Regions from separate parts of the Kitasatospora sp. NPDC001527 genome, predicted to be linked through region 2. Evidence: predicted binding sites of a transcription regulator. Region 2 holds the regulator's gene; the other holds the start of a gene.

Region 1 (14,983 bases), on a different contig from region 2:
CGTCCGCCGCCTCCGGTCGCGGGGCGTTCCTCCGGGCCTGCTCGGCCGCGCCCCAGAGCTGCTCGCGCAGGTCCTGGGCGCTGTCCCGGACGTCCTCGCGGATCGCCCCGGCCAGCTGGGCCACCGAGTCGTGGATCTCCAGCTCCAGCTCGTCGAGCTCGCCCTGCCGGGCGGCGAGTTCGGCGCGGCCCGCGTCGGTGAGCCGGTAGACCTTGCGGCCGCCCTCGGTGCTGTGCGCGACCAGACCCTCCTGCTCCAGCTTGGCCAGCCGGGGGTAGACGGTGCCGGCGGACGGCGCGTACAGGCCCTGGAAGCGCTCCTCCAGCAGGCGGATGACCTCGTAGCCGTGGCGCGGGGCCTCGTCGAGCAGCTTCAGCAGGTAGAGCCGGAGCCGGCCGTGGCCGAAGACGGGGGTCATGTCAGGACTCCTTGGTGAGGTCGGGGCCGGTGGACGGGCCGTCCGCGGCGGGCAGCTCCCGGACGACGGCCTGGGCGTCGTCCTCGGCGTCCGGCCGGTGCAGCACGGTGACCGCGCCGGAGACGGTGGTGACCGAGAGGCTGCCCTTGCCGTCGCCGAGCTGTCCGGAGAGGCGCTTGGTGCCCCAGCTGCCGCCGACCTTGAGCTGCTCGAAGCTGGAGGAGAGGTCGCCGCTGGTGGTGCCGGCCTCGACCCTGGTGTCGGCCAGCGAGGGGAGCCGGACGCCGACCGCGCCGCTGACCGTGTTGACCTTGATCTCGGTCGGGGTGGCGGCGGCGAGGTCCAGGGTGACCGCGCCGGTGACGGCGTTGGCGGTCACCTTCTCGGCGGTGCCGGCGACCACGGTGAGCCGGCCGGAGACGGTGTTGAGCCGGAGCTGTCCGGCCACCGCCTGGGCGTCGACGTCGCCGGTGACGGTCTTGGCGTCGGTGCGGCCGGCCAGGCCGACCAGGGTGATGTCGGCGTTGGCGGTCTGCGTCGAGACGTGCCCGGTGAAGCCGGAGACCGTCGTCGTGGCGGAGACGGTGCCGACCTTGACCTCGGTGCCGGCCGGCACGGTCAGGCTGACCGCGGCGGTCCGCTTGCGCTTGAAGGAGGAGAAGAAGCCCTTCACCGACTCGACCGACTTGAGGACGTCGCCGAACTCGTTCCAGCTGCTGAGGTCCTTGTACGTGACGGTGAGCACGCCGTCGACCAGGGTGACGTGCAGCGGCTCGCCCGTGAGCTCGGTGACCTCCAGGCGGGCGGGGCCCTCGGCGGCGACCACGTTGACCGTGCCGTCGACCGTGCGTACCTGCAGGGTCCGGACCGCCTCCTCGATGGTGATCTTCTCGGGTCCTTCGACCGTCCACTGGCTCATCTCCGCCGCCTCCCTCTCGGACTCGCGATGTATCGCGTTCTCTCGTAAAGACGATATATCGCGTGACGGCGAAGTCAAGGGAGCCCGACCCGGAGGCCGACCCGGAGCGGACCCGGAGCGGACCCGGAGGTCAGCCCCTACGGGGGCATGCGAAAGGGCCCGGAGGCGGTTGCCTCCGGGCCCTTTCGGCGGCCGTTCACCGGGTCAGCCGGTCACTCGTCGTCCTCGTCGTCGAGCCGCGCCAGCCAGGTGGCCAGCCGCTCGACCGGGACCTCGAAGTCCGGGTTGAGGTCGACGAACTCGCGCAGGCGCTCGGCCAGCCACTCGAAGGTGACCTCCTCGTCGCCGCGCCGGCTCTCCAGTTCCTCGATGCCGCGGTCGGTGAAGTACACGGGTCGCTCCGGTCCGATGGGGATAAGACCTGGTCAGGATAGACCGGGTCAGCTCGCGCGGTAGGTGTTCAGGGTGACCTTGGCGGCGCCCGTGGTGGGGTCCGCGACGTCCACGGCGGCGATGGCGATGTTGCGGGTGACCCGGTCGCGGATGCACAGCAGCCGGCCCGGGGTGACCCGGTTGAACGTCAGGTCGGTGTCCGGCCGGGAGTCGATCGCGATGGCGCACTGCTCGGGGGTGATGGCGGTCTCGGTGATCACCGCGAAGTCGGACTTGTTGTCGCCGACGCTCTCGAAGGAGTCGGCCCGGCTGCCGCTGGAGGTGGACTCCCGGCTGAGGCCGAGGCCCCACTTCAGGTCGGAGCCGCGCGGCACCACGGTGCCGGCCGTGAGATCGATCCGGTAGGCCTCGCTGGAGTACTCGGCGGCCGGGATGGAGAGCGGCTTCTTCTCGATCACCGGCTGGTAGCCGGCCGGCCGGGCCGGCGCGGTGACCCCGCCGGCCGAGGGCGAGGTGCTCGGCGCGGCGCTGACCGCCGCCGAGGTGGGGCTCGGGGTGGCGGTCGCGGAGGGCGTGGTCGCGGCCGGGGTGGTGGCGGCCGGCGGGGCGGCGGGCTGGTCGCCCGCCGGCTTGTCCTGGGCGCTGCTCTGCTTGTCGTCGCCCTTGTCGATCTTGGACATCAGCACCACGCCGCCGGCCGTGCCGCCGAGCGCCATCACCAGGGCGACCGTCAGCAGCACCTTCCACGAGACGCCGCCCTTGCGGGCCGGCTCCGGCGCGGGCGCCGGGGTGTCGGTCACCACCGGGCCGGGCGGCGGGGTGTCGTAGGACGGCGGCTCCGGGCGCAGCTGGACGGTCGGCGGGGTGCCGAGCAGCGGGCCGGTGGGGGCCTCGGCGGGCGGCTGGGCGGCGCCGTACGCGCCGAGCGGCGGCGGGACGAAGCCGGGCGGCGGGGTGTCCGCCGCGGCGGGGCCGAACCCGGGTGGCGGCGGGCCGAAGGACGGCGCGGTGGCCTGGTGGGTCGGGGGCGCGGCCGGCGGGGCCGCGGCGAAGGACGCGCCGCTCGGCGGGCCGGCCGGGGGAGCGGGCGGTGCGGCGGGCGCGGCCGGCAGCGGGGTGGGCGGCGTCTTCGGCAGGTCCGAGCGGCGGGTGATCTCGGTGTTGACCTGCTTGGGCAGCCAGTCGTCGGAGAACCGCAGCTGCCCGCCGACACTCGGGTGGTTGCGGGCGATGTCGATGATCTCGGCCGGCTTCGGCCGGTCCTCGGGGGACTTCGCGAGGCAGCGCAGGATCAGCTCGCGCAGCCCGGCCGGGACGGCGTCCAGGTCCGGCTGCTCGTGCACCACCCGGTAGAGCACGGCGGTGTCCGGGCCGTCGCCGAACGGCGCCGCGCCGCCGGCCACGTACGCGGCCAGCGCGCCGAGCGCGAACACGTCGGTGGCCGGGGTGACCGGGCGGCCCTGGGCCTGCTCGGGCGACATGAAGGCGGGCGAGCCGATCCGGTAGCCGGTGCCGGTGAGCGCGGTGGCGTCGGCGGCCCGGGCGATGCCGAAGTCGATCACCCGCGGGCCGTCGCCGGCCACCAGGACGTTGGCCGGCTTGAGGTCGCGGTGGACCACCTCGACGCTGTGGATCGCCTGCAGGGCCTCGGCGATGCCGCCCATCAGCAGCAGCACGGTGCGCACCGGCAGCGCGCCGTTCTCGCGCACCACCTGTTGCAGGGACGGGCCGGGCACGTACGCGGTGACCAGCCACGGGGCGTCGGAGTCCAGGCCGCCGGAGTCGATCACCTGGGCGGTGTAGAGGCCGTGGATCCGCTGGGCGTTGGACACCTCCTGGGCGAACCGGCGGCGGAACTCGCCGTCCTCGGCGAACTCCGGGCGGACCACCTTGAGTGCCACCGGCCGGCCGCCGGGGGTGTACGAGAGGTAGACCCGGCCCATGCCGCCGGCCCCGAGCCGGGCGAACAGCCGGTAGCCGCCGACCTCCCGGGGGTCGTCCGGAAGCAGCGGCTGGAAGACCGGCGGGAGCGGTGCTGCGGTGGCGTCCCGTGGCGTGTCGGCGGTCATGCGGTTGATCCCCCTGGGAGAGCGGTGAGGTCCACCGGACCGGCGGCGGCGGGCGCGCGACGGGCGCCCGGACGGCGGTCTGGCGAGGCATAACCTACCGACCCGTCAGAACGCCGCGCAGGTCGGTGCCGGTTTGGTTGCAGAGCTGGGACCTTCGCACACGGCCCGCGCACCGGCGTGCCCGGTGCCGGAGACCGCCCCGGCCCCGGGAACGGCGGCGGCCCCCCGTTCCCCTGGAGTGCAGGGGGACGGGGGGCCGAGGTGCCGGGATCCGCGCGACCGACCGGGGGTCAGAGCGTGAAGATCTCCTCCAGCAGCTGCTGCTGCTCGGCGCCGTGCCGCTTGGCCGAGCCGACCGCGGGGGCCGAGGAGGCCGTGCGGGCGACGCGGCGCAGGCGCGAGCCGCCCGCGCTGCGGCCGATGACGACCTGCAGGTGGTCGACCAGGTTCATGGCGATGAACGGCCAGGCACCCTGGTTGGCCGGCTCCTCCTGCGCCCAGACGAACTGGACGTCGTCGCCGTAGCGGGCCAGCTCCTCCTGGAGCTCGGCCACCGGCAGCGGGTAGAGCCGCTCGACCCGGACGATCGCCGTGTCGGTGATCCCGCGCTCGGTGCGGGCCGCCTCGACGTCGTAGTAGAACTTGCCGGCGGTGATGACCACCTTGCGGACCTGCGCCGGGTCGACGGTGGAGTCGCCGATGACCGGGCGGAACGAGCCGGACAGGAACTCCTCGGTGGCGCTCGCCGCGGCCTTCAGGCGCAGCATCGACTTCGGGGTGAAGACGACCAGCGGCTTGTGGTGCGGGTTGTGCGCCTGCCAGCGGAGCAGGTGGAAGTAGTTCGACGGCAGGGTCGGCATGGCGACCGTCATGTTGTTCTGCGCGCACAGCTGGAGGAAGCGCTCCGGGCGGGCGGACGAGTGGTCCGGGCCCTGGCCCTCGTAGCCGTGCGGCAGCAGCAGGGTGACGCCCGAGTGCTGGCCCCACTTCTGCTCGGCGGAGGCGATGTACTCGTCCACCATGGTCTGCGCGCCGTTGACGAAGTCGCCGAACTGCGCCTCCCACATGACCAGCGCGTTCGGGCGGGTCAGCGAGTAGCCGTACTCGAAGCCCATCGCCGCGTACTCGGACAGCAGGCTGTCGTACACGGTGTAGCGGGCCTGGTCCTCGGTGAGGTACTGCAGCGGGGTGTAGTCCTCGCCGGTGGCCCGGTCGATCAGGACGGCGTGCCGCTGGCCGAAGGTGCCGCGGCGGCTGTCCTGGCCGGCCAGGCGGACCGGGTGGCCCTCCATGAGCAGCGAGCCGATGGCGAGGGTCTCGCCCATCGCCCAGTCGATGGTGTTGTCCTCGACCGAGGAGGCGCGGCGCTGCAGCTGCGGCAGCAGGCGCGGGTGGACGGTCAGCCAGTCCGGCAGGTTGACCTGGGAGGCGGCGATCCGCTTGACCATCTCCTGGGAGATGCCGGTCCGGATGGTGACCGGGAAGTCGGCGACCGGCTTGCCGCCGGTCGCGGCGGCCGGCGCCTGGGCGGCGTCGCGGACCTCGGCGAAGACCTTCTCCAGCTGGCCCTGGAAGTCCTGGAGCGCCTGCTCCGCCTCTTCCATGGTGATGTCGCCGCGACCGATCAGGCCCTCGGTGTACAGCTTGCGCACCGAGCGCTTCTTGTCGATCAGGTCGTACATCAGCGGCTGGGTGAACGACGGGTTGTCGGCCTCGTTGTGACCGCGGCGGCGGTAGCAGATGAGGTCGATCACCACGTCCTTGTGGAACTCCTGGCGGAACTCGAAGGCGAGCCGCGCGACGCGGACCACGGCCTCCGGGTCGTCGCCGTTCACGTGGAAGATCGGGGCCTCGATCATGCGGGCCACGTCGGTGCAGTACATCGAGGAGCGGCTGGAGGCCGGGGCGGCGGTGAAGCCGACCTGGTTGTTCACCACGACGTGCACGGTGCCGCCGGTGCGGTAGCCGCGCAGCTGCGACATGTTCAGGGTCTCCGCGACGACGCCCTGGCCGGCGAAGGCCGCGTCGCCGTGGATCTGGATCGGCAGCACCGGGAAGGTGGTGCCGCCCTGGTCCAGGATGTCCTGCTTGGCGCGGGCGATGCCCTCGACGACCGGGTCCACGGCCTCCAGGTGGGAGGGGTTGGCGGCCAGCGAGACCTTGATGGTCTCGCCGTCCAGGCCGGTGAAGGTGCCCTCGGAGCCCAGGTGATACTTCACGTCGCCGGAGCCGTGCATCGACTTCGGGTCGAGGTTGCCCTCGAACTCGCCGAAGATCTTGCCGTACGGCTTGCCGACGATGTTGGCCAGCACGTTGAGGCGCCCGCGGTGGGCCATGCCGATGACGGCCTCGTCGAGGCGGTGCTCGGCGGCGGCGTCGATGGTGGCGTCGAGCAGCGGGATGAGCGACTCGCCGCCCTCCAGCGAGAAGCGCTTCTGGCCGACGTACTTGGTCTGCAGGAAGGTCTCGAAGGCCTCGGCCGAGTTCAGCCGGCGCAGGATGCGCAGCTGCTCCTCGCGCTCCGGCTTGGTGTACGGCTTCTCCAGGCGGTCCTGCAGCCACTTGCGCTGCTTCGGGTCCTGGATGTGCATGTACTCGATGCCGACGGTGCGGCAGTAGGTGTTGCGCAGCAGGCCGAGGATGTCGCGCAGCTTCATCATCCGCTGGCCGCCGAAGCCGCCGACCGCGAACTCGCGCTCCAGGTCCCACAGGGTGAGGCCGTGGGTGGTGACGTCCAGGTCGGGGTGCTTGCGCTGCTTGTACTCCAGCGGGTCGGTGTCGGCCATGAGGTGGCCGCGGACCCGGTAGGAGTGGATCAGCTCCATGACGCGGGCGGTCTTGTTGACCTCGTCGTCGTGGGTGGTGGCCACGTCGGTGGCCCAGCGGACCGGCTCGTACGGGATCCGCAGCGACTCGAAGATCTCGTCGTAGAAGCCGTTCTGGCCGAGCAGCAGCTGGTGGATCGTGCGCAGGAACTCGCCGGACGCCGCGCCCTGGATGACGCGGTGGTCGTAGGTCGAGGTCAGCGTCATGATCTTGGAGACACCGAGGCGGGCCAGGGTCTCCGGGGCGGAGCCCTGGAACTCGGCCGGGTACTCCATGGCGCCGACGCCGACGATGGTGCCCTGGTTCTGCATGAGGCGCGGCACGGAGTGCACGGTGCCGATGCCGCCGGGGTTGGTCAGCGAGACCGTGACGCCGGTGAAGTCGTCCATGGTCAGCTTGTTGGCGCGGGCCCGGCGGACGATGTCCTCGTAGGCCTGCCAGAAGCCGAAGAAGTCGAGGGTCTCGGCCTTCTTGATGGCCGCGACGACGAGCTGGCGGTCGCCGTTCGGCTTGACCAGGTCGATGGCCAGGCCGAGGTTCACGTGCTCGGGCTTGACCAGGTAGGACTTGCCGTCCTCCACCTTGTAGCTGTGGTTCATGCCCGGGGAGGCCTTGACGGCCTGGACCAGGGCGTAGCCGATCAGGTGGGTGAAGGAGACCTTGCCGCCGCGGGCGCGCTGCAGGTGGTTGTTGATGACGATGCGGTTGTCGATCAACAGCTTGGCCGGGACGGCGCGCACCGAGGTCGCGGTCGGCACCTCCAGCGAGGCGTCCATGTTGGTCGCGACGGCCTTGGCCGGGCCGCGCAGCTGGACCAGCTCGGGGCCGGCGGCCGCGGGGGCGGGCGTCGGCGCCGGGGCGGCGGCCTTGGGGGCCGGCGGAGCGGCGGGGGCGGCGGCGAGCGGCGCGGGAGCCGGGGCGGCGGCCGCGGCCGGCTGCACCGGCGCGGGAGCGGCCGGAGCGGCGGGGGCCTGAACGGCCGGCGCGGCGGCGGGCGCGGGGGCGGCGGCGGGGGTCGGCGTAGCGCCGGCCTGGGTCGCGGCCTGGGTCACTGGGGTCACCTCGGTACCGGGCTTGTAGTCGGCGAAAAAGTCCCACCAGGCTCGGTCGACCGAGTTCGGGTCCTGGAGGTACTGCTGGTAGATCTCGTCGACGAGCCACTCATTGGGGCCGAAGCCAGTGGAACTTGCCGAGCTGTTGGGGTGTTCAGGGGACTGTGGCGACACGGCGGCAACCGCCCTCTTCCGCTTCCTTTTGGGATGTTTGGACAGCGGGGATTAAGGCTACGCCTCCGACCAGTGATCGCGCAGTCCCCGGGGGGCAGGCGTCGCCCAGATCACAGTCCTGACCTGCGGTTTGGCTGAAAATGTGCGTTAGAAAGCCGTGCCGGAGGGGAACCGACCGGTTCTGATCGCCCCCCAAATACAGACAAAATAGGACAAAGGGGGGTTTGGGCCCCGGGAGCGGCTCTGTGTCGGATCTGTGACATTCGTCCGCTTCGCCCGGGGCCCGGTCAGCGCGGGCCGGGCAGCCGGACCTCGATCCGGCAGCCGCGGGCGGCCTCGGCGACCTCGATCCGCCCGCCGTGCAGGTCCACCGCCCAGCGGGCGATGGCCAGGCCCAGGCCGGTCCCGCCGTCCGCGCCCGGTCCGGCGGCGGTCGCGGTGCCGCTGCGGCCGAACCGTTCGAAGACCCTGGTCCGGTCCGCCGCGGGGATGCCGGGACCCTCGTCCTCGACCTCCAGCAGCAGCGCGCCCGGCCCCTCGCCGGGCCGGGCGCGCACCGTCACGGTGCCGCCGGGCGGGGAGTGCTTGCAGGCGTTGTCGACCAGGTTGGCGACCACCTGGTGGAGCCGTTCCGAGTCGGCGACGCCGGTCAGGCCCACCGGGCTCACCTCCAGCGCGAGCCGGACGTCGCCGCGCCGGGAGAACGCGCCGCCCGCCGTCGCGCCGTCCACGGTGACCCCGCGCAGCACGCCGTCCAGGAACTCGCGCACCTCGAAGGGGCGGGCGTCCAGGGCGACCACGCCGTCGTCGATCTTGGAGAGGTCGAGCAGGTGGGTGACCAGCCGGCCGAGCCGCTCGGTCTGCTCCAGCGCGGCACCCAGGGTCGCCGGGTTCGGCTGGACGACGCCGTCGACCACGTTCTCCAGCACGGCGCGCAGCGCGGCGATCGGCGTGCGCAGCTCGTGCGAGACGTTGGCGACCAGTTCGCGGCGGTGCCGGTCGGCGGCCTCCAGGTCGGCCGCCATCTGGTTGAAGGTGGCGGCCAGCTCGCCGATCTCGTCGCGCGAGTTCACCTCCACCCGGCGGCTGTAGTCGCCGGAGGCCATCGCGCGGGCGGCGGCGGTCATGTCGCGCAGCGGGGCGGTCAGCCCGTGCGCGAGGAACTGCATGAAGAGCAGCGAGGCGATCATCGAGAAGATCATGATGATCCGGATCTGGGTCTCGGACCGGATCGCCACGACCACCATGCCGGTGGCCAGGAAGACCGACACGATCACCAGGAGGGCGAGCTTGCCCTTGATCGAGCGGACCGGGTCGAGCGGCCGGATGTCGGCCCAGACCCGTTTCGCGGCGCGGGCGGCCAGGGTGGGCGGCCGGCTGCCGTCGAGGTCCCCGTTGCGTTGCTGTGGAAAGGTCATTGGTCCCCTGTGATCCCCCGCGTGGGTGCGCACGGCGGTCCGGGACACGGGCCCCCCGGCGGCCCGGTGTCCGGAGGCGAGCGCTACGAGAGCGGGGCCTCCAGTGCGTATCCGACGCCGTGCACGGTGCGGATCCAGCTGGCGCCGATCTTCCGGCGCAGCGCCTTGACGTGGCTGTCGACGGTGCGGGTGCCGGACGCGTCCGTCCAGTCCCAGACCTCGGCCAGCAGCTGCTCGCGGGTGAGCACGGCGCGCGGCTGGGCGGCCAGGCAGGCGAGCAGGTCGAACTCGGTCGGCGTCAGGTGGACGTCGCCCGAGGCCAGCCGGACCCGGCGCTGGACGTGGTCGATCTCCAGCTCGCCGAAGCGCAGGCTGCCGAGCGCGGGCGTGCGGGCGGCCTGCTGGGCGCGCTCGACGCGGCGCAGCAGCACGTTGACCCGGGCGGCCAGTTCGCGCATCGAGAAGGGCTTGGTCATGTAGTCGTCGGCGCCGACGCCGAGGCCGACCAGCAGGTCCGTCTCGTCGTCCCGCGCGGTGAGCATCAGGACCGGCACCGGGCGCTGGGCCTGGATCCGGCGGCACACCTCCAGGCCGTCGAAGCCGGGCAGCATGATGTCGAGGACGACGAGGTCGGGCTGCCAGGTGTGGAAGCCGTCGACGGCGCCCGGGCCGTCGTGGGCCACGGCGACCTTGAAGCCCTCCGCGCCCAGCCGGGCCGCGATGGACTCGGCGATCGTGGGCTCGTCCTCGACCACCAGCACTCTGCGCTGACTGCTCACCGTGCCGCCGGCGTTCTGGTTGTCCTGCTGAATTTCTGTCACGGTCACGCCACCGCCCCCAGGGCTGCGGGCCGGCCATCTGTGGGGATGGCGAAGGCTCCGCTCGTAGTCTTGTTCCGTCGTGGACTGTGCCGGGTCCGCCGTCCCGTCGCGTGCGAGGGATCGGCGAGGGCGCACGCGCCGCTCACTTCTCCCGCACACCTCGCAGCGTACGGACAGCGGGTGTTTCCCGGCAGGTGGACCGGGCATTTCCGGCCCGCGGGCCGGTTTGCCGGGCCGACTGTCGGGCCCACTCGGAAGTGGGCACGGGCCGATACCTTACCCGGCGTTTTTTCACTCCGTAACGGTACGTATGCACATCAGTTGACGCCAAGCCGCCGGTCAGCGGGGACGGGCCCCCGGGTGGGGGAAGATGGTCTGGACCAATGCGGCCGTCCGGCGGACCGGCCCCGTTCAGCGTTCTCCCAGCCCGCTCCCAGGCGCCGGCCGTACCGTGACCACGACAAATCGCGGGGGGTGGGATTTCCGGTACGCGCCGGTACGTTGGACACGCGCGGGGGCGACGGCTGCGGACGGTGGAGCGGAGGCGACGTGACGGAGCGACAGGTGCGCGCCGGGCGTGGCGTGCCGCCGTACGGGATGCTCCGGCACGGCCTGCGGGCCGGGGCGGTCGACTGGCTGCTGGCCCGGGTGCCGACCCCGCGGCGCAACCCCTTCGCGCTCGGCTACCTCGCCGTGGTCGGGGCCACCGCCACCTTCGCCCAGCTCGCCGACCCGGACCTGGTGCTCCGGCTCCAGGAGGCGTCCAGCTCGGACGGGCACAACCTCTTGCGGCACCCGCTGCGCGCCCTGCTGCTGAGCGGCTTCTGGGTGGCCGGCGCGGACTGGGTGCCCTACCTGTGGGCCTTCGCGCTCACCGTCGCGCCGCTGGAGCGCCGGGTCGGCCCGGGCCGGGCGGCCGCCGTCTTCGCCGCCGGGCACATCGGCGCCACCCTGCTCTCCCAGGGCGTGGTGATCGTCGCGGTGGAGAGCGGGCACCTGGAGCCGGCCGCGATGGACTACCTGGACATCGGCGTCAGCTACGGCGTGCTGGCCAGCCTCGGCGCGCTGGCCGGGCTGCTGCGCCCGGCGGGGCGGACGGTCGCGCTGGGGCTGGCCGTCGCGCTGATCGCCGAGCAGATCGCCGCCGACCGGGACCTGGTGACCGGGGTCGGCCACCCGGTGGCACTGCTGGCCGGAGTGGTGCTGTGGCGGTGGCTGCGCCGCTGGGACGGGTACCGGCCGCACCGCACCCGGCTCGGGACGGCCGGCGAGCGCCCCCGCCCGGCTTCCGCGCCCGCCTCCGCGCCCGCGCCCTCGCCGGGCCGGGCCGCGGTGCTGGACCGCTTCCGAGCCGTCCCGGGCCGACGTTTTTGACGGTGCCACCAGGGCCGGTTTCGCGTTCGCTCATGGCGAACGAAGTGCGGGGAACAACCGGCGGGCGCCAGGCCTTAGTCAGGTCGACTCAAGTTCGCTGACTGGGGAGAGATCATGGCATCGACGTCCACACCGCTCACCCTGCCCGTGCTGCCGCTCGACGACGAGGTCGTCCTGCCGGGCATGGTCGTTCCGCTGGACCTGAAGGACACCGAGGTCCGCGCCGCCGTCGAGGCCGCGCGCGCCGCCGCCACCGGCAGCACCGGGAAGCCGCAGGTCCTGCTGGTCCCGCGGGTGGACGGCTCGTACGCGGCGGTCGGCACCCTCGCCACCGTCGAGCAGGTCGGCCGGCTGGCCGACGGCCCCAACGCGATCGGGCAGCCGGCCGCGCTGGTCCGCGCGGTGCGCCGGGTGCGGATCGGCGTCGGCACCACCGGACCGGGCGCCGCGCTCTGGGTGGAGACCACGCCGTTCCGGGAGTCCTCGGCCGGCACCCCGGTGGCCGGGCGCGCCGCCGAGCTGGTCAAGGAGTACAAGAGCCTGTCCACCCAGTGGCTGCGCAAGCGCGGCGCCTGGCAGGTCGTCGACCGGGTGGCCGCCATCGAGGGCGTCGGCGAGCTCGCCGACAACATCGGCTACGCGCCCTTCATCACCCCCGAGCAGAAGCTCAAGGTCCTGCTGGAGGCCGACCAGGTCGCGCGACTGGAGTACGCGCTCGGCCTGCTCCGCGACCACCTCGCCGAGGAGGAGGTCAACGACACCATCCGCAAGGACGTCGAGGAGGGCGTCGCCAAGCAGCAGAAGGAGTTCCTGCTCCGCCGCCAGCTGGAGGCCGTCCGCAAGGAGCTGGCCGAGCTGAACGGCGAGCCGGCCGACGAGGAGGAGGACTACCGCGCCCGGGTGGAGGCCGCCGACCTGCCCGAGAAGGTCCGCGAGGCCGCGCTCAAGGAGGTCGACAAGCTGGAGCGCTCCAGCGAGCAGTCGCCCGAGGGCTCGTGGATCCGCACCTGGCTGGACACCGTCCTGGAGCTGCCCTGGAACGAGCGCACCGAGGACTCCTACGACATCGCCGGCGCCCGCGCGGTGCTGGACGCCGACCACGCCGGCCTGGCCGACGTGAAGGAGCGCATCGTCGAGTACCTGGCCGTCCGCAAGCGCCGCTCCGACCAGGGGCTCGGGCTGGTCGGCGGCCGCCGCGGAGGCGCGGTGCTGGCCCTGGTCGGCCCGCCCGGCGTCGGCAAGACCTCGCTCGGCGAGTCGGTGGCCCGCGCCATGGGCCGCACGTTCGTCCGGGTCGCGCTCGGCGGCGTCCGGGACGAGGCGGAGATCCGCGGCCACCGGCGCACCTACGTCGGCGCGCTGCCCGGCCGCCTGGTCCGGGCGATCAAGGAGGCCGGCTCGATGAACCCGGTCGTCCTGCTCGACGAGATCGACAAGGTCGGCTCCGACTACCGGGGCGACCCGGCCGCCGCCCTGCTGGAGGTGCTCGACCCGGCGCAGAACCACACCTTCCGCGACCACTACCTGGAGGTCGAGCTGGACCTCTCCGACGTGGTCTTCCTCGCCACCGCCAACGTGCTGGAGGCCATCCCCGAGCCGCTGCTCGACCGGATGGAGCTGGTCCGCCTGGACGGCTACACCGAGGACGAGAAGGTCGTCATCGCCCGCGACCACCTGCTCCCGCGCCAGCTGGAGCGGGCCGGACTCAAGGACGAGGAGGTCGCGGTCGACGAGCCGGCGCTGCGCAGGCTCGCCGGCGAGTACACCCGCGAGGCCGGCGTGCGGAACCTGGAACGGGCCATCGCCCGGGTGCTGCGCAAGGTCGCCGCGCAGAACGAGCTGGGCGAGCGCGAGCTGCCCGCCGCGATCGGCGCCGACGACCTGCGCGCCCTGATCGGCAGGCCGCACCACGTCCCCGAGGCGGCCCAGGAGCCCGCCGAGCGGCGCACGGCGGTGCCCGGCGTGGCCACCGGCCTGGCGGTCACCGGGGCGGGCGGCGACGTCCTCTACATCGAGGCCTCGCTCGCCGACGCCGAGACCGGCGGCACCGGGCTGACCCTGACCGGCCAGCTGGGCGACGTCATGAAGGAGTCCGCGCACATCGCGCTCTCCTACCTGCGCTCGCGCGGCGCCGAGCTGGAGCTGCCGGTCACCTCGCTGCGCGACCGCGGCGTGCACCTGCACATCCCGGCCGGAGCCATCCCCAAGGACGGCCCGAGCGCCGGCATCACCATGACCACGGCGCTGGCCTCGCTGCTCTCCGGGCGCAAGGTGCGCCCGGACGTGGCGATGACCGGTGAGGTGTCGCTGACCGGGCGGGTGCTGCCGATCGGAGGGGTGAAGCAGAAGCTGCTCGCCGCCGACCGCGCCGGGATCACCACGGTGATCGTGCCCAAGCGGAACGAGGCCGACCTGGACGACGTGCCCGCCGAGGTGCTGGAGCGGCTGACCGTCCACCCGGTCGCGGACGTCCGGGAGGTGCTGGAGCTGGCCCTGGAGCCGGCCGCCGTGCTGGTGGCGGCGGCCTGACGGCCCCGGCCCGCCGCCCGCCGCGCCCGTCCCGTCCGGTGGTCCGCCGGACGGGACGGGCTGCGGTGCGCGTGCCAGACTGCGAGGGTGCCGTCCTTGACCCAGCGCGTGCTGGCCCGGGTGCCGGAGCGGGTGCGCCCCCTCCTGGTCCGGCACCGCAGGCTGGTGAAGTTCCTGCTGGTCGGCAGCGGCTGCTTCGCCCTGACGCTGCTGATCAACTACGCGCTGCGGCTCACCGTGCTGGAGCGCAAACCGGTGGTGGCGCTCACCGTGGCGACGGTGGTCGGCACCGCCGTCTCCTACCTGCTCAACCGGCGGTGGAGCTTCCGCTCCTCCTGGCGGCGGCGCGAACCGCTGCTGTTCCTGCTGGTGAGCGCCGTCGCCGTGGCCGTCAACGACCTGCCGCTGATCGTCTCGCGCTACCTGCTCGACCTGCGCGAGCCGAGGGTCGGCCCGCTCGCCCAGGAGGTCGCCGACTTCCTGAGCGGGATGGTGCTGGGCACCTTCGTGGCGATGCTGTTCCGCTTCTGGGCCATGCAGCGCTGGGTGTTCACCCGGGTGGAGCAGTCCGTGGCCGGGGTGGGGGAGGGCACGCGGCTGCGGGCGGCGGAAGCCGGGGCGGGTGAGGGCGATGCGTGAGGCGGAGGGCCCCCTGGTGGGCGGGCCGGCGAGCCAGCAGGGGATGCGCCGGGCCAACCTGGCGCTGGTGCTGCGGGTCATCGCCCGCACCCCGCGCTCGCGCGCCGAGGTGGCCGCCGAGACCGGGCTGACCAGGGCCGCCGTCTCCTCGCTCGCCGAGGAGCTGATCGCGGCCGGACTGGTGGTCGAGGAGGGCCCGGCCGCCCCCAGCGGCAAGGTCGGCCGGCCCGGCACGGCGCTCGGGCTCAACCGGGACGGCCCGGCCGGCCTCGGCGCCGAGATCGGGGTGGAGCACCTGGGCGCCTGCGTGGTCGACCTGCGCGGCGAGGTCCGCTCCTGGCGCCGCCAGGA
Region 2 (14,983 bases):
TCCCGCGGCGTGGCTGAACGGGGGTCAGCCGGTCGCGGCTCCGGTGGGCCAGTAGCCGGACGGGCCGACGGCGGGGGGCTGCTGGCGGGGGACGGTGAACTGCTCGCCGGGGGCGGTCCAGAAGCCCTCGCGAAGGGAGAGCGCCATGCCGGCCCAGTCGAGGGCGGTCTCCACGGTGTGGTGGAGGGCCTCCTGGGACCAGGTGTCGTCGAAGACCAGCGGCAGGACGGGGGCGACCTGCTCGATGGTGGCGATCAGCGGGTTGTGGGTGATGGCCTCGTCGACCAGCAGGACGATCGGCTTGCGCAGTGCCGACGCCCAGCCGAGCTCCAGGCTCACGCCGGCGGAGAGCGGCGCGCCGACGTAGGCGAAGACCAGGTCCGCGGACTGGAGCGCGCGGAAGTCGGACGGCACACGGGGCTCGGGGGCGCGCCCGGCGACGGTCCAGGCGTCACTGTGATGGGCGCTGTAGACGGCGGCGCCGCTGCGGAGGAGGGTGGTGCGCAGGGTCGTCAGCCGCGTCCGGCTGGCGAGGGTCACCACACTGTCCGCCGGCCCGGTCAACCGCATCAGCGGCGCGGCCAGGAACACGCGTGCACGCCGGCCCTCATGGGCCTGCGTGGGGAGGTCGCGCAGATAGGGCTCGCTCATGACGACTCCGGGGAAGTGGTGGTCAGGCGAGAAGACATGGCACCGCTGCTCCGAGGTGCTGTTCCGTCCTGCCTGAACAATCAACGTAGGTTATTGCGACGGGCGGGTTGATCGTCCAATGAGACGGGTCTTGGCGTCCACAGCGTCGTGCTGGCATCTGACTGCCAGGCAGTCAGATGACACGCTTCTGAGCGTACGGGCCGGTACGTTGGATGTGCTCACATCAGGTGGGCTTGTTCGGGGCGAGACTAGACGCCGACGGCGTGCTCCTGCCAGCCCTCTCCAGCGCTTCTGCGGGTGTACTGGGGCGTGACACGCAGGCCCTCCATGGGTCATCATATGGTCGCATTAGTGCGACCGTCGCCCGATGAGTCGATGCTCGCAGTAAGTTGTCTTGAAAGGAGTGATGTTGTGCTGAAGGCGCGCCGTATTGCTGTCTCTGCATTCCTCCTGGGCATCGCCATGCTCATTGGAGTGGGCTCGGCCACCGCTGAAGACTCCCATTGGGGGGCCGAACAGCGGCAGGTTGCCATGCTCGACATGGACAGTCACTGGTAGGAGTTTGGGCCGTCAAGAGGAAGGACCGATGCATCGGGCAGCATCGGTCCTTCTTCCAGTTGCGCGAGTTTCCAGCCCAACTGGAAGAGCGTCTCCACTTCGTGTTCCTCGCGGAGTTCGGCTATATGGCGGGCCAGCGTGCGCTCGCTCAGTCCGAGACGGCGGGCGATCGTTCTGTGGCCGGCTCCCTGGAGCATCATGCGGATGATCTGCTGACGCATGCTCGAAACGACCTGGCGGGGGATTTCGTGGCTCCCGGTGAAGGGGATGGCCCGCTCCCACTGGCTGCTGAACACGTGCACGATGTAGCTGATCACGGCCTCGTCCCGGATGAAGGCCGCCCGGTCGCGATTCTCCTCGCCGCCCACGGTCACCACGGCGACCTTGCGGTCCAGCACGATGAGCTTGGCAAACGCCTCGTCGATGGTTCTCACCTGGCAGCCGGCCTGGGTGATTTCCCGGACGTAGTCGACCGTCGGATTGGAATAGCGCGCACCCGGTTGGTAAAGGGTCCGGATGGTGCCGCCGCGCTGAACGAATCTCATGTCCCGGTCGATGGCGATCCGCAATGCGTCGGCCGCCCGTCCGCCGCCGGGCTGCGCGGTCAGCATCTCGCGCGAGGCGTTCTCCAACAGCGTTTCCAGGAGCTGGTTTATCGTGCCGCGGCCCTGGACGTACTCAATTGATCCGCCGGGTTCCGGTCCGGTGGTGTGGGCCTGGTATTCGAGGCCGAGTTCCTGAAGCGTCGCGTGCAGCGAAATGGAGCGGCGGAGAAGGTCGGCGGCCTGCATCTGGAGGTTGTTCGACGCCGATTCCGCGAGCTGCCGGGGGTCTTTCACGGCAAATGTCCCCGGAGGGCCGACCTCGGGATTGAGGAGTCCGAGCCGCAGCAGTTCCTGGAGCGGTTCGTGGTCGGATTCCGGGGACAGCGGGCAGCCCCGCTCGTCCGACAGCGGCCCGTCGTGGCGCAGGGCCTTCTGGTACAGGCCGCGGGCCTCGGGAGACAGTACCTCCTCGGGGGCGGCTCCAGACCTCTGTCCGGCACTCATCTGCGGCTCCTCGCCGTTGGCTGGACCGGGTGAACTGCGCGGACCGGGTCCGCCGTGGGCATCCTAGGCGCCGCGGCCCCCGTACCGGCCGGCGCGCGGTGTTCGGCCGGTTCCGTGCTCGCTGAACCTTCGCATTGGAACGATACTGCCGGTACCCGCTGTACGGCGGGTACCGGCAGCGGTGCGCGGCGGCGGGCCGGCCGTCAGCGCTTGGGGCGCCAGACGACGAGGGCGCTGGAGTGCGGGGTGGGCGGCTGGTAGGGGACGAGGTCGCGGCGGTAGGAGGCGTGGATGGTGGCCTCGCGCTGCTGCAGGGCGGTGGCGGCGCCCTCCAGCGAGTCGACCAGTTCGGCGATCCGCGACTGGAGGGCGGTGACCTGGTTCTCCAGCTCGATGATCCGCTTGATGCCGGCCAGGTTGATGCCCTCGTCCTGGGAGAGCCGCTGGACCTCGCGCAGCTGCTGGATGTCGCGCGCGGAGTAGCGGCGGCCGCGGCCGGCGGTGCGGTCCGGGCTGACCAGGCCGAGCCGGTCGTACTGACGGAGGGTCTGCGGGTGCAGGCCGGAGAGCTCGGCGGCCACCGAGATCACGTAGACCGGGGTCTCCTCGGTGAGCACGTACTGGGGCTGCGGGGCGGTCCGCCGGGTGGTGCGGCGGGGGCCGCCGCCACCGGGGAGGCCGTCGCCGAGGCCGGGGCCGATGGGGTCGTCGGGGGTCATCTGGTCGTCACGCTCCCTTCGCCGCCCGGAAGAGAGCGGCTCGCGGGTCGTCGGAGGCGGTCGCCTCGCGGTACTGCTCCAGAGCGGTCAGGGCGTCGCCGGTGACCTGCTGGGGGACCACGACCTCCATGGTGACCAGGAGGTCGCCACGGGTGCCGTCCTTGCGGGTGGCGCCCTTGCCGCGGGCCCGCAGGGTGAGGCCGTTGGCACTGCCCGGGGGCAGCTTGAGCTTCACCGACGGTCCGTTCAGGGTCGGCACCTCGATGGTGCCGCCGAGCGCGGCCTCGGGGAAGGTGACCGGGACGGTCACGGTCAGGTTGTCGCCCTTGCGCCCGAAGACCGGGTGCGGGTCGACGTGGACGGTGACGTACAGGTCGCCGGGCTGGCCGCCGCGCTCGCCCTGGGCGCCCTTGCCCTTGAGGCGGATCCGCTGGGCGTCCTGGACGCCGGCCGGGATCCGGACCTGCATGGTGCGGGCGGAGCTGGCGCGGCCGCTGCCGTGGCAGTCCGGGCACGGGTCGTCGACGATCATGCCGCGGCCGCGGCAGTCCCGGCAGGGCTCGGAGAGCGCGAAGGCGCCCTGGCCGCGGCTGACCGTGCCGGAGCCGACGCAGGTCGGACAGACCCGCGGGGTGGTGCCGGACTTGGCGCCGGTGCCGTTGCAGAGCCGGCAGGGGGCCTGACTGGTCATCCGCAGCGGGACGGTGGCACCGTCGACGGCCTCCTCGAAGGAGAGCGTCACCTCGGTCTCGACGTCGGCGCCGCGGCGCGGCTGGGCCTGCCGGCCGCCGCGGTTGAACAGGCCGCCGAAGACGTCGCCGATCCCGCCGCCGGCGCCGCCCTGGCTGCCGCTGAAGAGGTCGCCGAAGTCGAAGCTGTAGCTGCCGGTGCCGCCGGGGCCGCCCGGGCGGAAGCCGCCGTTGGCGAACAGGCTGCGGGCCTCGTCGTACTCCTTGCGGCGCTTCTCGTCGGAGAGGACGTCGTACGCCTCGGAGATGTCCTTGAAGCGTTCCTCGGCCTTGGTGTCGCCCTTGTTGGCGTCGGGGTGGAACTCGCGCGCCAGCTTGCGGTAGGTCTTCTTGATCTCCGTGGCGCTGGCGTCCTTGGGCACGCCGAGGACCTTGTAGTAGTCCTTCTCCACGTAGTCCTTGCCGCTCATGGCCGGCGCCACCTCCCGAGGTCCATCGTCACTGTGCTGTCAACGCGCCGGACACGGTGGTCCGTGCCCGGGCAGATCGACAACGCGCTGCGGAGCCGGCCGCCGTACTGGCCGGCGTACGACTCCGCAGCGCGGGGGTTGTCAGCTGTCACCGCCGGTCAGCTGTCCGAGCCACCGTCGGCCTGGTCCTTCCCGTCCCCGCCCTTGGCCGGGTCGGCGTCCGGGCCGGACGTGCTCTGGGTGCCCGGCTGGGGCTCCGCGACCGCGACCATCGCCGGGCGGATGATCCGCTCGCCGATCCGGTAGCCGGGCTGGAGGATCTGGACGCAGGTGTCCTCGGTGACCTCCGAGGAGTAACTGTGCATCAGTGCCTCGTGCATGGTCGGGTCGAAGGGCTCGCCCTCCTTGCCGAACTGCTGCAGGCCCAGCTTGGCGACGACCGTCTCCAGCGACTCCGCGACGGACTTGAAGCCGCCCGTCACCTCGCCGTGGTCGCGGGCGCGGCCGATGTCGTCCAGCACCGGGATCAGCGACTCCAGGATGTTGGAGACGGCGATCTCGCGGACCGTCAGCCGGTCGCGCTCGACCCGCTTGCGGTAGTTCTGGTACTCGGCCTGGAGGCGCTGGAGGTCGCCGGTGCGCTCGGCCAGCTCGCGCTTGGCCGCGGCCAGCGCCTCCGTGCCGGAGGCGGCGGAGCCCTCGGCCCCGGCCGCGGCGGCCTCCTCGGCCGCCTTGATCACGGCCTCCTCGGCGGCGGAGTCGTCGCCGGGCTGGGCACCCTGCGGCTTCTCCGTCATGCCGCACCGCCCTTGGGCTTCTCGTCGTCCACGATCTCGGCGTCGACGACGTCGTCGTCCTTGGCACCGGCGTCACCGGGGGCACCCGCGCCCGCACCGGCCGCACCGGCGGCGTCGGCGTTGGCGTACAGCGCCTGGCCGAGCTTCTGGGCGGTGGTGGAGACCTTCTCCGAGGCCTCGCGGATCTTCGCGATGTCCTCGCCCTTCAGGGCCTCCTTGAGCTCGCCGATGGCGGTCTCGACCTCGGTCTTGACGTCGGCCGGCAGCTTGTCGGCGTTGTCGGCGATGAACTTCTCGGTGGAGTAGACGAGCTGCTCGGCCTGGTTGCGGGTCTCCACGGCCTCGCGGCGCTTGTGGTCCTCCTCCGCGTACTGCTCGGCCTCGCGCATCATGCGCTCGATGTCGTCCTTCGGCAGCGCGGAGCCGCCGGTGACGGTCATCTTCTGCTCCTTGCCGGTGCCGAGGTCCTTCGCGCCGACGTGCATGATGCCGTTGGCGTCGATGTCGAAGGTGACCTCGATCTGGGGCAGGCCGCGCGGGGCCGGCGGCAGGCCGGTCAGCTCGAACATGCCGAGCTTCTTGTTGTACGCGGCGATCTCGCGCTCGCCCTGGTAGACCTGGATCTGCACGGACGGCTGGTTGTCCTCGGCCGTGGTGAAGATCTCCGAGCGCTTGGTCGGGATCGTGGTGTTGCGCTCGATCAGCTTGGTCATGATGCCGCCCTTGGTCTCGATGCCGAGGGACAGCGGGGTGACGTCGAGCAGCAGGACGTCCTTGACCTCGCCCTTGAGGACACCGGCCTGGAGCGCGGCGCCGATGGCGACGACCTCGTCCGGGTTGACGCCCTTGTTGGCGTCCTTGCCGCCGGTCAGCTCGCGGACGAGCTCGGCGACGGCCGGCATGCGGGTGGAGCCGCCGACGAGGACGACGTGGTCGATCTCGGAGAGCGAGATGCCGGCGTCCTTGATCACGTTGTGGAACGGGATCTTGCAGCGCTCCAGCAGGTCGGAGGTCAGCTGCTGGAACTGGGCCCGGGTGAGCTTCTCGTCCAGGTGCAGCGGGCCCTCGGCGGAGGCCGTGATGTAGGGCAGGTTGATCGAGGTCTCGGAGGACGAGGACAGCTCGATCTTGGCCTTCTCGGCGGCCTCGCGCAGACGCTGCAGGGCCATCTTGTCCTTGGACAGGTCCACGCCGTGGCCGGCCTGGAAGACCTTGACCAGGTGGTCGACGATCTTCTGGTCCCAGTCGTCACCACCGAGGTGGTTGTCACCGTTGGTGGCCTTCACCTCGACGACCCCGTCGCCGATCTCCAGCAGGGAGACGTCGAAGGTGCCGCCGCCGAGGTCGAAGACCAGGATGGTCTGGTCGTCCTTGTCCAGGCCGTAGGCCAGGGCGGCCGCGGTCGGCTCGTTGACGATGCGCAGGACGTTGAGGCCCGCGATCTCACCGGCCTCCTTGGTGGCCTGGCGCTCGGAGTCGGAGAAGTACGCCGGAACGGTGATGACGGCGTCGGTGACCTGCTCGCCCAGGTAGGCCTCGGCGTCCCGCTTCAGCTTCTGCAGCACGAAGGCGCTGATCTGCTGCGGGTTGAAGTCCTTGCCGTCCAGCCCGATCTTCCAGCTGGTGCCCATGTGGCGCTTGACCGAGCGGATGGTGCGGTCGACGTTGGTGACCGCCTGGCGCTTGGCCACCTCGCCGACGAGCACCTCGCCGTTCTTCGCGAAGGCGACGACGGACGGCGTGGTCCGCGCGCCCTCGGCGTTCGTGATGACGGTGGGCTCGCCACCCTCCAGAACGCTGACGACCGAGTTCGTCGTGCCGAGGTCGATGCCGACCGCGCGTGCCATCGTAGATACCTCCACGGAAGAGTTGAGCTTTACGGGCTCAAGGATGCATGACCAAGTAGGTGCCGTCAACAGGGATGAGTCCGGTTCGCTCAACTTTGCTGAGCCGTTCCTCCGGATGCGACGGGCCGGCCGGGCCGCGCGTGCGCGCGCGTGACTGCCGCCATACCTTGAGCATCTTCAGGAGAAGTGTTGGCGAACGGTAATGTCCGGGCCGTCGGCCCTGGAAGTTACCGACGAGTACACTGCCCCTCGGGGACACCGCACACCCGTAACACGCAAGCCGCAGGAGACGGAGAGCCGATGCAGCTAGCAGCGATCGTCATCTCGCTGGTCACATTCGTGGTCGGCACCGCGCTCGCCGCTCGTGCGGCGCTGTACATCTACCGGGTGGTGCGCACCGGCCAGCCGGACGCCACCCGCTTCGGGCAGCCCGCGCAGCGGGTGAAGACCGTGGCCGTGGAGTTCGTCGGCCACACCCGGATGAACCGCTGGGGGATCGTCGGCATCGCCCACTGGTTCGTCGCGGTCGGCTTCTTCACCCTGGGCCTGACCCTGCTGACCGCCTTCTTCCAGCTGTTCGACGCCGAGTTCGTGCTGCCGGTGCTCGGCGGCTGGCTGCCGTACGAGCTGTTCACCGAGCTGGTCGGCACCCTCACCACGCTGGGCATCGCGACGCTGATCGTGATCCGCCTGCTGAGCCTGCCCGGCCGGGCGGGCCGCAAGTCCCGCTTCGCCGGCTCGATCGCCTGGCAGGCCTTCTACGTCGAGTACACGATCCTCGGCATCGGCCTGTGCATCATGATCCTGCGCGGCCTGGAGGGCGCGCTGGAGAACGTCGGCTCCTACGAGGCCACGTACCTGATCTCCTACCCGCTGGTGGTGGCCTTCCGCGGCCTGTCCCACAGCACCCTGGAGAACCTGGTCTACCTCTTCGCGATGCTGAAGATCAGCATCTCCTTCGCCTGGGCGATCACCATCGGCATCAACCCCTCCATGGGCGTCGCCTGGCACCGCTTCCTGGGCTTCTTCAACATCTACTTCAAGCGCGAGGAGGACGGCTCCACCGCGCTCGGCGAACTGCGCCCGATGACCAGCGGCGGGCAGCCGATCGACTTCGAGGACCCGGCCGACGACGCCGTCTTCGGCGTCTCCCAGGTCGAGCACTTCTCCTGGAAGGGCATCCTCGACTTCTCCACCTGCACCGAGTGCGGCCGCTGCCAGTCGCAGTGCCCGGCCTGGAACACCGGCAAGCCGCTGTCGCCCAAGCTGCTGATCATGAGCCTGCGCGAGCACGCCTTCGGCAAGGCCCCCTACCTGCTCGCCGGCGGCGGCAAGGACATGGAGGGCACCGAGAAGGCCACCGCCGAGCAGCTCAAGGACGTCCCCGCGGCCGCCCTGGCCGAGGCCGAGCGCCCGCTGGTCGGCACCGCCGAGGAGAACGGCGTCATCGACCCCGACGTGCTGTGGTCCTGCACCACCTGCGGCGCCTGCGTCGAGCAGTGCCCCGTCGACATCGAGCACATCGACCACATCGTCGACATGCGCCGCTACCAGGTGATGATCGAGTCCTCGTTCCCCACCGAGGCCGGCACCATGCTCAAGAACCTGGAGAACAAGGGCAACCCCTGGGGCATGGCCACCAAGGCCCGTCTGGACTGGGTCAAGGAGCTCAAGAAGGAGACCGGCATCGAGGTGCCGGTGATCGGCGAGGACATCGACCCCGCCGAGGTCGAGTACCTGTACTGGGTGGGCTGCGCCGGCGCCCTGGAGGACCGCGCGAAGAAGACCACCAAGGCCTTCGCCGAGCTGCTGCACACCGCCGGCGTGAAGTTCGCGATCCTCGGCAAGGAGGAGTCCTGCACCGGTGACTCCGCCCGCCGCCTGGGCAACGAGTTCCTCTTCCAGATGCTCGGCGCGCAGAACGTCGAGACCCTGAACGCGGCGCTCGAGGACGCCCCGGTCAAGCGGATCGTGGCGACCTGCCCGCACTGCTTCAACACCATCGCCAACGAGTACCCGCAGCTCGGCGGCCACTTCGAGGTCATCCACCACACCCAGCTGCTGCAGCACCTCATCGACGAGGGCAAGCTGGTGCCGGTCAACCCGGTCGAGGGCCTCATCACCTACCACGACCCCTGCTACCTGGGCCGCCACAACAAGGTCTACAGCCCGCCGCGCGAGATCATGGACAAGGTCCCGGGGCTGCGCCAGCAGGAGATGCACCGCCACAAGGAGCGCGGCTTCTGCTGCGGCGCCGGCGGCGCGCGGATGTGGATGGAGGAGCGCATCGGCAAGCGGATCAACACCGAGCGCGTCGACGAGGCGCTGTCCCTCAACCCGGACATCGTCTCCACCGCCTGCCCGTTCTGCCTCGTCATGCTCTCCGACTCGGTCAACGGCAAGAAGAACGAGGGCGCGGCCAAGGAGCACCTGAAGGTCGTCGACGTCGCCCAGCTGCTGCTCGACTCGGTCAAGGCGATCCCGCCGGCCGGGGCCGAGGAGCCGCAGACCGTCGACGCCTGAGGCGCGCCCGACACACCGACGGGGCCGTGGAACCGGCCCGGTTGTTCGACAGTTCTGCAACAACCACCCCGGCCCGGGGGGCGCCGCCAGCGCCCGCCCGGGCCGGGCTTTTCCGCTCCGGCGGCCGCGGCGCGGGCACCGGCCGGGGCGCCGACCACCGGGCCGCCGGGGGGCCGCTCGGTCGGAAGGAAATACAGTAGGCGCCGGACCGGCCGCGAGCCGGTCGATCCGTTCCGGCCCCCGGAACGGCGTCCAGCACACCGACGGAGGTATCGGCCCGCGGGCCGGGCCGCAGAGACCACAAGGGGAACAGCGCAGACCATGACCGAGGCGATCATGCTGGTCGGTGGTAAGGGCACGCGACTGCGTCCGCTGACCACCCACACCCCCAAGCCCATGCTGCCGGTGGCAGGCGTCCCGTTCATCGCGCACCAGCTGGCCCGCGCGGCGGCGGCCGGGGTCACCCGCGTGGTGCTCGCCACCTCCTACCTCGCCGAGGTCTTCGAGGACCACTTCCAGGACGGCACGCCCTACGGCATCGAGCTGGTCTACCTGACCGAGCGCGAGCCGCTCGGCACCGGCGGCGCCATCCGCAACGCGGCCACCGGGCTCACCTGCGGCCCCGACGAGCCGGTCCTGGTGTTCAACGGCGACATCCTCTCCGGCGTCGACATCGCCGCCCTGCGCGACGGCCACGTGGCCGCCGGGGCCGACGTCACCCTGCACCTCACCCGGGTCGAGGACCCGCGCGCCTTCGGGCTCGTGCCCACCGACGCCGACGGGCGGGTGCTGGAGTTCCTGGAGAAGCCGGAGACGCCCGAGCAGATCGTCACCGACCAGATCAACGCCGGCTGCTACGTCTTCACCCGCTCGGTCATCGACCGCATCCCGGCCGGCCGCGAGGTCTCCGTCGAGCGCGAGACCTTCCCCGAGCTGCTGGCCACCGGCGCGCTGCTGCGCGGTGTGGTCGACACCTCGTACTGGCTCGACCTCGGCACCCCGGCCGCCTTCGTGCGCGGCTCGGCCGACCTGGTGCTCGGCAAGGTCGACTCGCCCGCCGTCCCCGGCCCGACCGGCGACGCGCTGCTGCTGCCCGGCTCGACCGTGCGGCACGGGGCGGTGCTCAGCGGCGGCACGGTGGTCTCCGAGGGCGCGGTCGTCGAGGCCGGCGCGATCGTCGAGGGCAGCGTGATCCTGCCCGGCGCCGTCATCGGCCCGGACACCCTGGTCAAGGACTCCATCGTGGGCGCCTTCGCGACCATCGGCGACCGCACCGCGCTGGACGGCGCGGTGATCGGCGACGGTGCGATCGTCGAGTCCGACAACGAGCTGCCGAACGGCGTGCGGATCGCCTGCGGCACCCTGCTGCCGGTCGGCGCGGTGCGCACCTCGGCCGGTCCGGGCGGATGCCCGGCCGGCACCAGCGCCGCCGCCGCGGTGCACGGGCCGAAGGTCGGCGCGCGGCGGTAACAGGCTCGCTGCAAACCGGCCCTGGTCCGGTGCCCGCCCGCCGCGGTGCCCGCCGGGCGGGTACCTTCGGAACGTGGCTGGCAATCGATACGACAGCGGTCAGGGCGCCGACCCCCGTGGCGGGTGGTCGGCGCCCCCGCAGCAGCAGGCGGCGCCCGGGGGGTACGGGCCGACGGACGGGCCGGAGTACTTCACCGGGCCGCAGCAGGGGCCGCACCCGGGGGCGCACCAGGAGCCGTACGGAGCGCCGTACGACCCGTACGGTCCGCGTGCCCCGCACCAGGCCCCGCACCAGGACCCCTACGCGGCCGACAACCCGGGCCACACCCGGGCCTTCCCGGCCGGCGGCGACCCCTACGCGGGCGAGCCGTCCTCCTACGGCCAGGCGCCGTACGGGTACGAGCAGCCCTCGCACCCGGACGCCTACGGCCAGGACAACGTCGCCGTCTACCGGGCCGGCGGGCAGTCCGCGCCGCAGGTCACCGGCCCCCGGCCGACCTGGCGCGAGCTGCTGACCGGCCTGTTCCGCACCCCCACCGCGATCTTCGACCGCACCCGCGACCACCAGGTCTGGCTGCCCGCCGTCACCGTCTCCCTGCTGTACGGCGCCCTCGCCGTGCTCGGCATCGGCCTGACCCGCGACGACGTGGTCAACTCGACCTTCACGGTGGCGCTCACCGCGATGCTCGCCGCCGCGATCGGCTTCACCCTGGCCGGCGCGATGCTCGGAGCCGTGACGTACGGGCTGGCCCGGCAGTTCGGCGGCGACGGCCCCTGGCAGTCCACCGTCGGCCTCGCCGTGCTGATCGGCTGGGTCACCGACGCGCCCCGGCTGCTGCTGGCGCTGGTGCTGCCCGCCGACAACCTGCTCGTCCAGGTCGTCGGCTGGGCGACCTGGCTGCTCTGCGGCTACCTGCTGGCCGCGATGGTCCGCCGGGTGCACGACCTGCCCTGGGGCAAGGCGGCCGGCGCGGCCGCGCTGCAGCTGCTGGCCCTGCTGGTGCTGATCAAGCTGCCGACCCTCGGCTGACCTCGGCGGCGGCCGACTCTCGGCGACAATGGGGACGGGCCTCGCCTCGCGGGGCCCGTTCCGTTTTTCCACCTCTTCCACCTGTTCACCCTCACCCGCACGGAGCCAGGCATGACCCTCCCCACCACCCACGTCAGCTTCCCGGCCGGGGCGGTGACCGGCGAGTCGACGGTGCTCGCGGTGCACCCGATGGGCGACGGCCGCTACGCCGTGGTCACCGGGGCGACCCCGTTCCACCCGCTCGACCACACCTGGCCCGACCAGCCCGCCGACCTCGGCACCCTCACCGTGGACGGCGTCGAGCTGGCCGTCGTCGACTGCCTCACCGGCGCGGTGGGCCCGGACGGCGGCGCGCCGCTGGTCGGCGCCGACATCCCGGTCCGGCGCGGCGACGAGGAGTGGTCCTGGCTGGTCCTGCACGTCCTCGCGGCCGACCCGGGCGACCTCGTCGGCCGCACCGCCGTCCTCGCCGTGGACGCCGGGCGCCGCGCCGCGCTGAGCGCCTCGCACAGCGGCTGCCACCTGCTCGCCCTCGCCCTCAACGAGGCGCTCGCGCCGCGCTGGCGCAAGGACCCGGGCCGCTCCGACGCCTTCGGCCACCCGGACTTCGACAGCCTCGCCATGGCGAGCTCGGTGATGGACACCGAGGCGAGCACCGACACCTACCGGCTCGGCAAGTCGCTGCGCAAGAAGGGCTTCACCACCGAGGCCACCGAGGACCTCCCGGCGCTCGCCGACGCCCTGCCCGGGCTCACCGAGGCCGTCAACAGCCGGCTGGCCTCCTGGGTCGCCGCCGACGCCCCGGTGCGCATCGACGTCCCCGGCCCGGAGCTGACCGCCCGCCGCCAGTGGCACTGCGAGCTGCCCGAGGGCGCGGCGCAGATCTTCTGCGGCGGCACCCACCTGCACCACCTGGGCGAGCTGGCCGGGCTCCGCACCGAGCTGAACCTCTCCGAGGACGGCAGCGAACTGGTCGCGGTCACCCGCCCGAAGCGCGCCTGAGACGCCGGCGGGCGGTCACCCCCGGAAGGGTGACCGCCCGCACCGTGCGCTCTTCGTCCTGTCCTCGTCCTGCTCAGACGTCCGTACGGTGGAAGTTCAGGTAGGAGCGCGACGGCGTCGGACCGCGCTGCCCCTGGTACCGCGAGCCGTACCGCTCCGAGCCGTACGGGTGCTCCGACGGCGAGGAGAGCCGGAACAGGCAGAGCTGCCCGATCTTCATCCCCGGGTAGAGCTTGATCGGCAGCGTCGCGACGTTCGACAGCTCCAGCGTGACGTGCCCGCTGAAACCCGGGTCGATGAAGCCGGCCGTGGAGTGCGTCAGCAGCCCGAGCCGGCCCAGGCTCGACTTGCCCTCCAGCCGCGAGGCGACGTCATCCGGCAGCGTGATGACCTCGTAGGTCGACGCCAGCACGAACTCGCCCGGGTGCAGGATGAACGCCTCGTCGCCCTCCGGCTCGACCAGCCGGGTCAGGTCCGGCTGCTCCTCGGAGGGGTCGATGTGCGGGTAGCGGTGGTTCTCGAAGACCCGGAAGAAGCGGTCCAGTCGCACGTCGATGCTCGACGGCTGGATCATCGCGGGGTCGAACGGATCGATCACCACCCGGCCGTTGTCGATCTCGGTCCGGATGTCCTTGTCAGAGAGCAGCACGCTTCGAGGTTACGTGCACGACGCGGCCCCGGACGAATCGCCCGGGGCCGCACCTGTCACTTCTCTCCCGTGTCCGCCCTCGTCAGGCGAGGAACTCCGCGGCCTCCAGCCGCAGCGCCCGGGCCAGTTGCGGCTCGGACAGCTCCCGTACGTCGGCCAGCACCGAACTCCGCAGCCGTCCGCACTGCGGACACCTGATCAGCCGGCCGGGCCCCAGCCGACCGGGTCCGAGGTTCTGCATCGGGAACGTGGTGGTGCTGAACAGGTGCCCCTCGGCACAACGAACGACGGCGCGCTGCTCCATCGATCCCCTTCCCATCCTTACCCCAGTACTCACCCGTACTCGTCGCCCCGAACGGCGGAGCCCCCGGGACCAGCGTCACATTAGGGGATGTACCGGACATTCCACACCAAGGCTCGCCGCCCGCGCCCACCCGCCGGGGCACTCTCACGCGGCCCACACAGTACGCCCCCGCCCCCACCCCCGCCGCCGCGCCACAACCACCACCCACCTGTGCGGCTGGCGTCACGGATGGGGTACAGTGAGGGACAGATCGAGCGGTTTCTGACGGCTCATCAGGCGGGCGTAGTTTAATGGTAGAACATGAGCTTCCCAAGCTTAGAGCGCGAGTTCGATTCTCGTCGCCCGCTCCAGCGTAAAGCCCCAGGTCAGAGGCCTGGGGCTTGTTCGTTGTCTAGACCAATGCGGGCGTAAGCTATGAGCTTGGTTTTCTCCGCTTCTCCAGGGTGCGGCACGAGCCTCGCAGTCGGTGTCGCCGACTCCGGGCCCCGGAGGCTTCTGAGGCCGGACCTGTATCCACGCCACATGCCGTTTCTGGATAGGGACTTGACCGGACTCTTCGAGGGGTTCCCAGGCTTCGCCGGCGCACGTCCACTTCCGCGCGTGTCCCGGTTCGGCCCTTGGCGGGTGGGTGAAAGCGGCCTGGTCGTCGGTGTGCACGAGTAGCGCACGAGTAGCGCAAGGGGTCCGCCGCCGGCAGCGGATCCCGTGTCCCGCCGCCTCCGTGCCCGATCCGGAGCTCTGAGCCTTCCAGGCTCAGAGTTTAGGGGCCACGTTCGCTTCTGGTCGGGTGCAATGCGCGGCAGTGCCAGGTCCCGGCTGCCGATCGGTTCTTGCTGCCGACGCCACGGGCGGCAGCTACCGCCTGCCACCCACGGCCCATGTCTGTCTCGGCCGAGTCATCTGGCAGCCGTACCTGATGTAGCCCCGACAGGCTGGCGACCTTAGTGGCTGTTGTCGTTCCGATCTTGAGGAGTGTTGATCGAACGGGAGTCTGGATCGGGTGGGCTAGCCTGTGCGCCGTGGACCACACTCCTGAGCTGCTGACCTGCCCCGACTGCGGGCAACCGCTGAGGAGCCTGGGCCTGGTCCTGTCTCTCCGCGACGAGGACCAACAGCGCGTGTGCCGTCATGCCTGGAAGTGTTCGGCGGGTCACATCTGGTGGCACTGGGCGGACCGGCCTGCGGGGCCCCTGGACGCCTGTCCCTACCCTCAGCTCTTCCGGCG

The links. Region 2 encodes HspR, which represses chaperone genes until heat shock. Its sites were predicted from a motif close to TTGAGNNNNNNNNNCTCAA; they were not measured.
Region 1: the regulator HspR is predicted to act here: its motif matches at 11,538-11,556, upstream of lon (endopeptidase La).

Annotation. Positions count from the first base shown of each region.
Region 1 covers NZ_JBEPAM010000048.1:47,792-62,774, forward strand. Annotated here, with positions in the region: gene ABT238_RS31440 (PadR family transcriptional regulator) at 1-418, opposite strand, end outside; gene ABT238_RS31445 (DUF4097 family beta strand repeat-containing protein) at 420-1,337, opposite strand; gene ABT238_RS31450 (DUF6104 family protein) at 1,550-1,729, opposite strand; gene ABT238_RS31455 (serine/threonine-protein kinase) at 1,778-3,799, opposite strand; gene ABT238_RS31460 (multifunctional oxoglutarate decarboxylase/oxoglutarate dehydrogenase thiamine pyrophosphate-binding subunit/dihydrolipoyllysine-residue succinyltransferase subunit) at 4,090-7,851, opposite strand; gene ABT238_RS31465 (HAMP domain-containing sensor histidine kinase) at 8,139-9,269, opposite strand; gene ABT238_RS31470 (response regulator transcription factor) at 9,353-10,090, opposite strand; gene ABT238_RS31475 (rhomboid-like protein) at 10,640-11,464, shown strand; gene lon (endopeptidase La) at 11,579-13,993, shown strand; gene ABT238_RS31485 (GtrA family protein) at 14,081-14,632, shown strand; partial or broken gene ABT238_RS31490 (ROK family protein) at 14,625-14,983, shown strand, end outside.
Region 2 covers NZ_JBEPAM010000039.1:18,078-33,060, forward strand. Annotated here, with positions in the region: gene ABT238_RS28290 (hypothetical protein) at 25-651, opposite strand; gene ABT238_RS28295 (hypothetical protein) at 1,063-1,209, shown strand; gene ABT238_RS28300 (helix-turn-helix domain-containing protein) at 1,200-2,258, opposite strand; gene ABT238_RS28305 (heat shock protein transcriptional repressor HspR) at 2,462-2,977, opposite strand; gene dnaJ (molecular chaperone DnaJ) at 2,985-4,136, opposite strand; gene grpE (nucleotide exchange factor GrpE) at 4,295-4,933, opposite strand; gene dnaK (molecular chaperone DnaK) at 4,930-6,780, opposite strand; gene ABT238_RS28325 ((Fe-S)-binding protein) at 7,081-9,303, shown strand; partial or broken gene manB (mannose-1-phosphate guanylyltransferase) at 9,625-10,698, shown strand; gene ABT238_RS28335 (Yip1 family protein) at 10,847-11,803, shown strand; gene ABT238_RS28340 (alanyl-tRNA editing protein) at 11,915-12,805, shown strand; gene dcd (dCTP deaminase) at 12,879-13,454, opposite strand; gene ABT238_RS28350 (hypothetical protein) at 13,537-13,773, opposite strand; tRNA gene ABT238_RS28355 (tRNA-Gly) at 14,035-14,108, shown strand.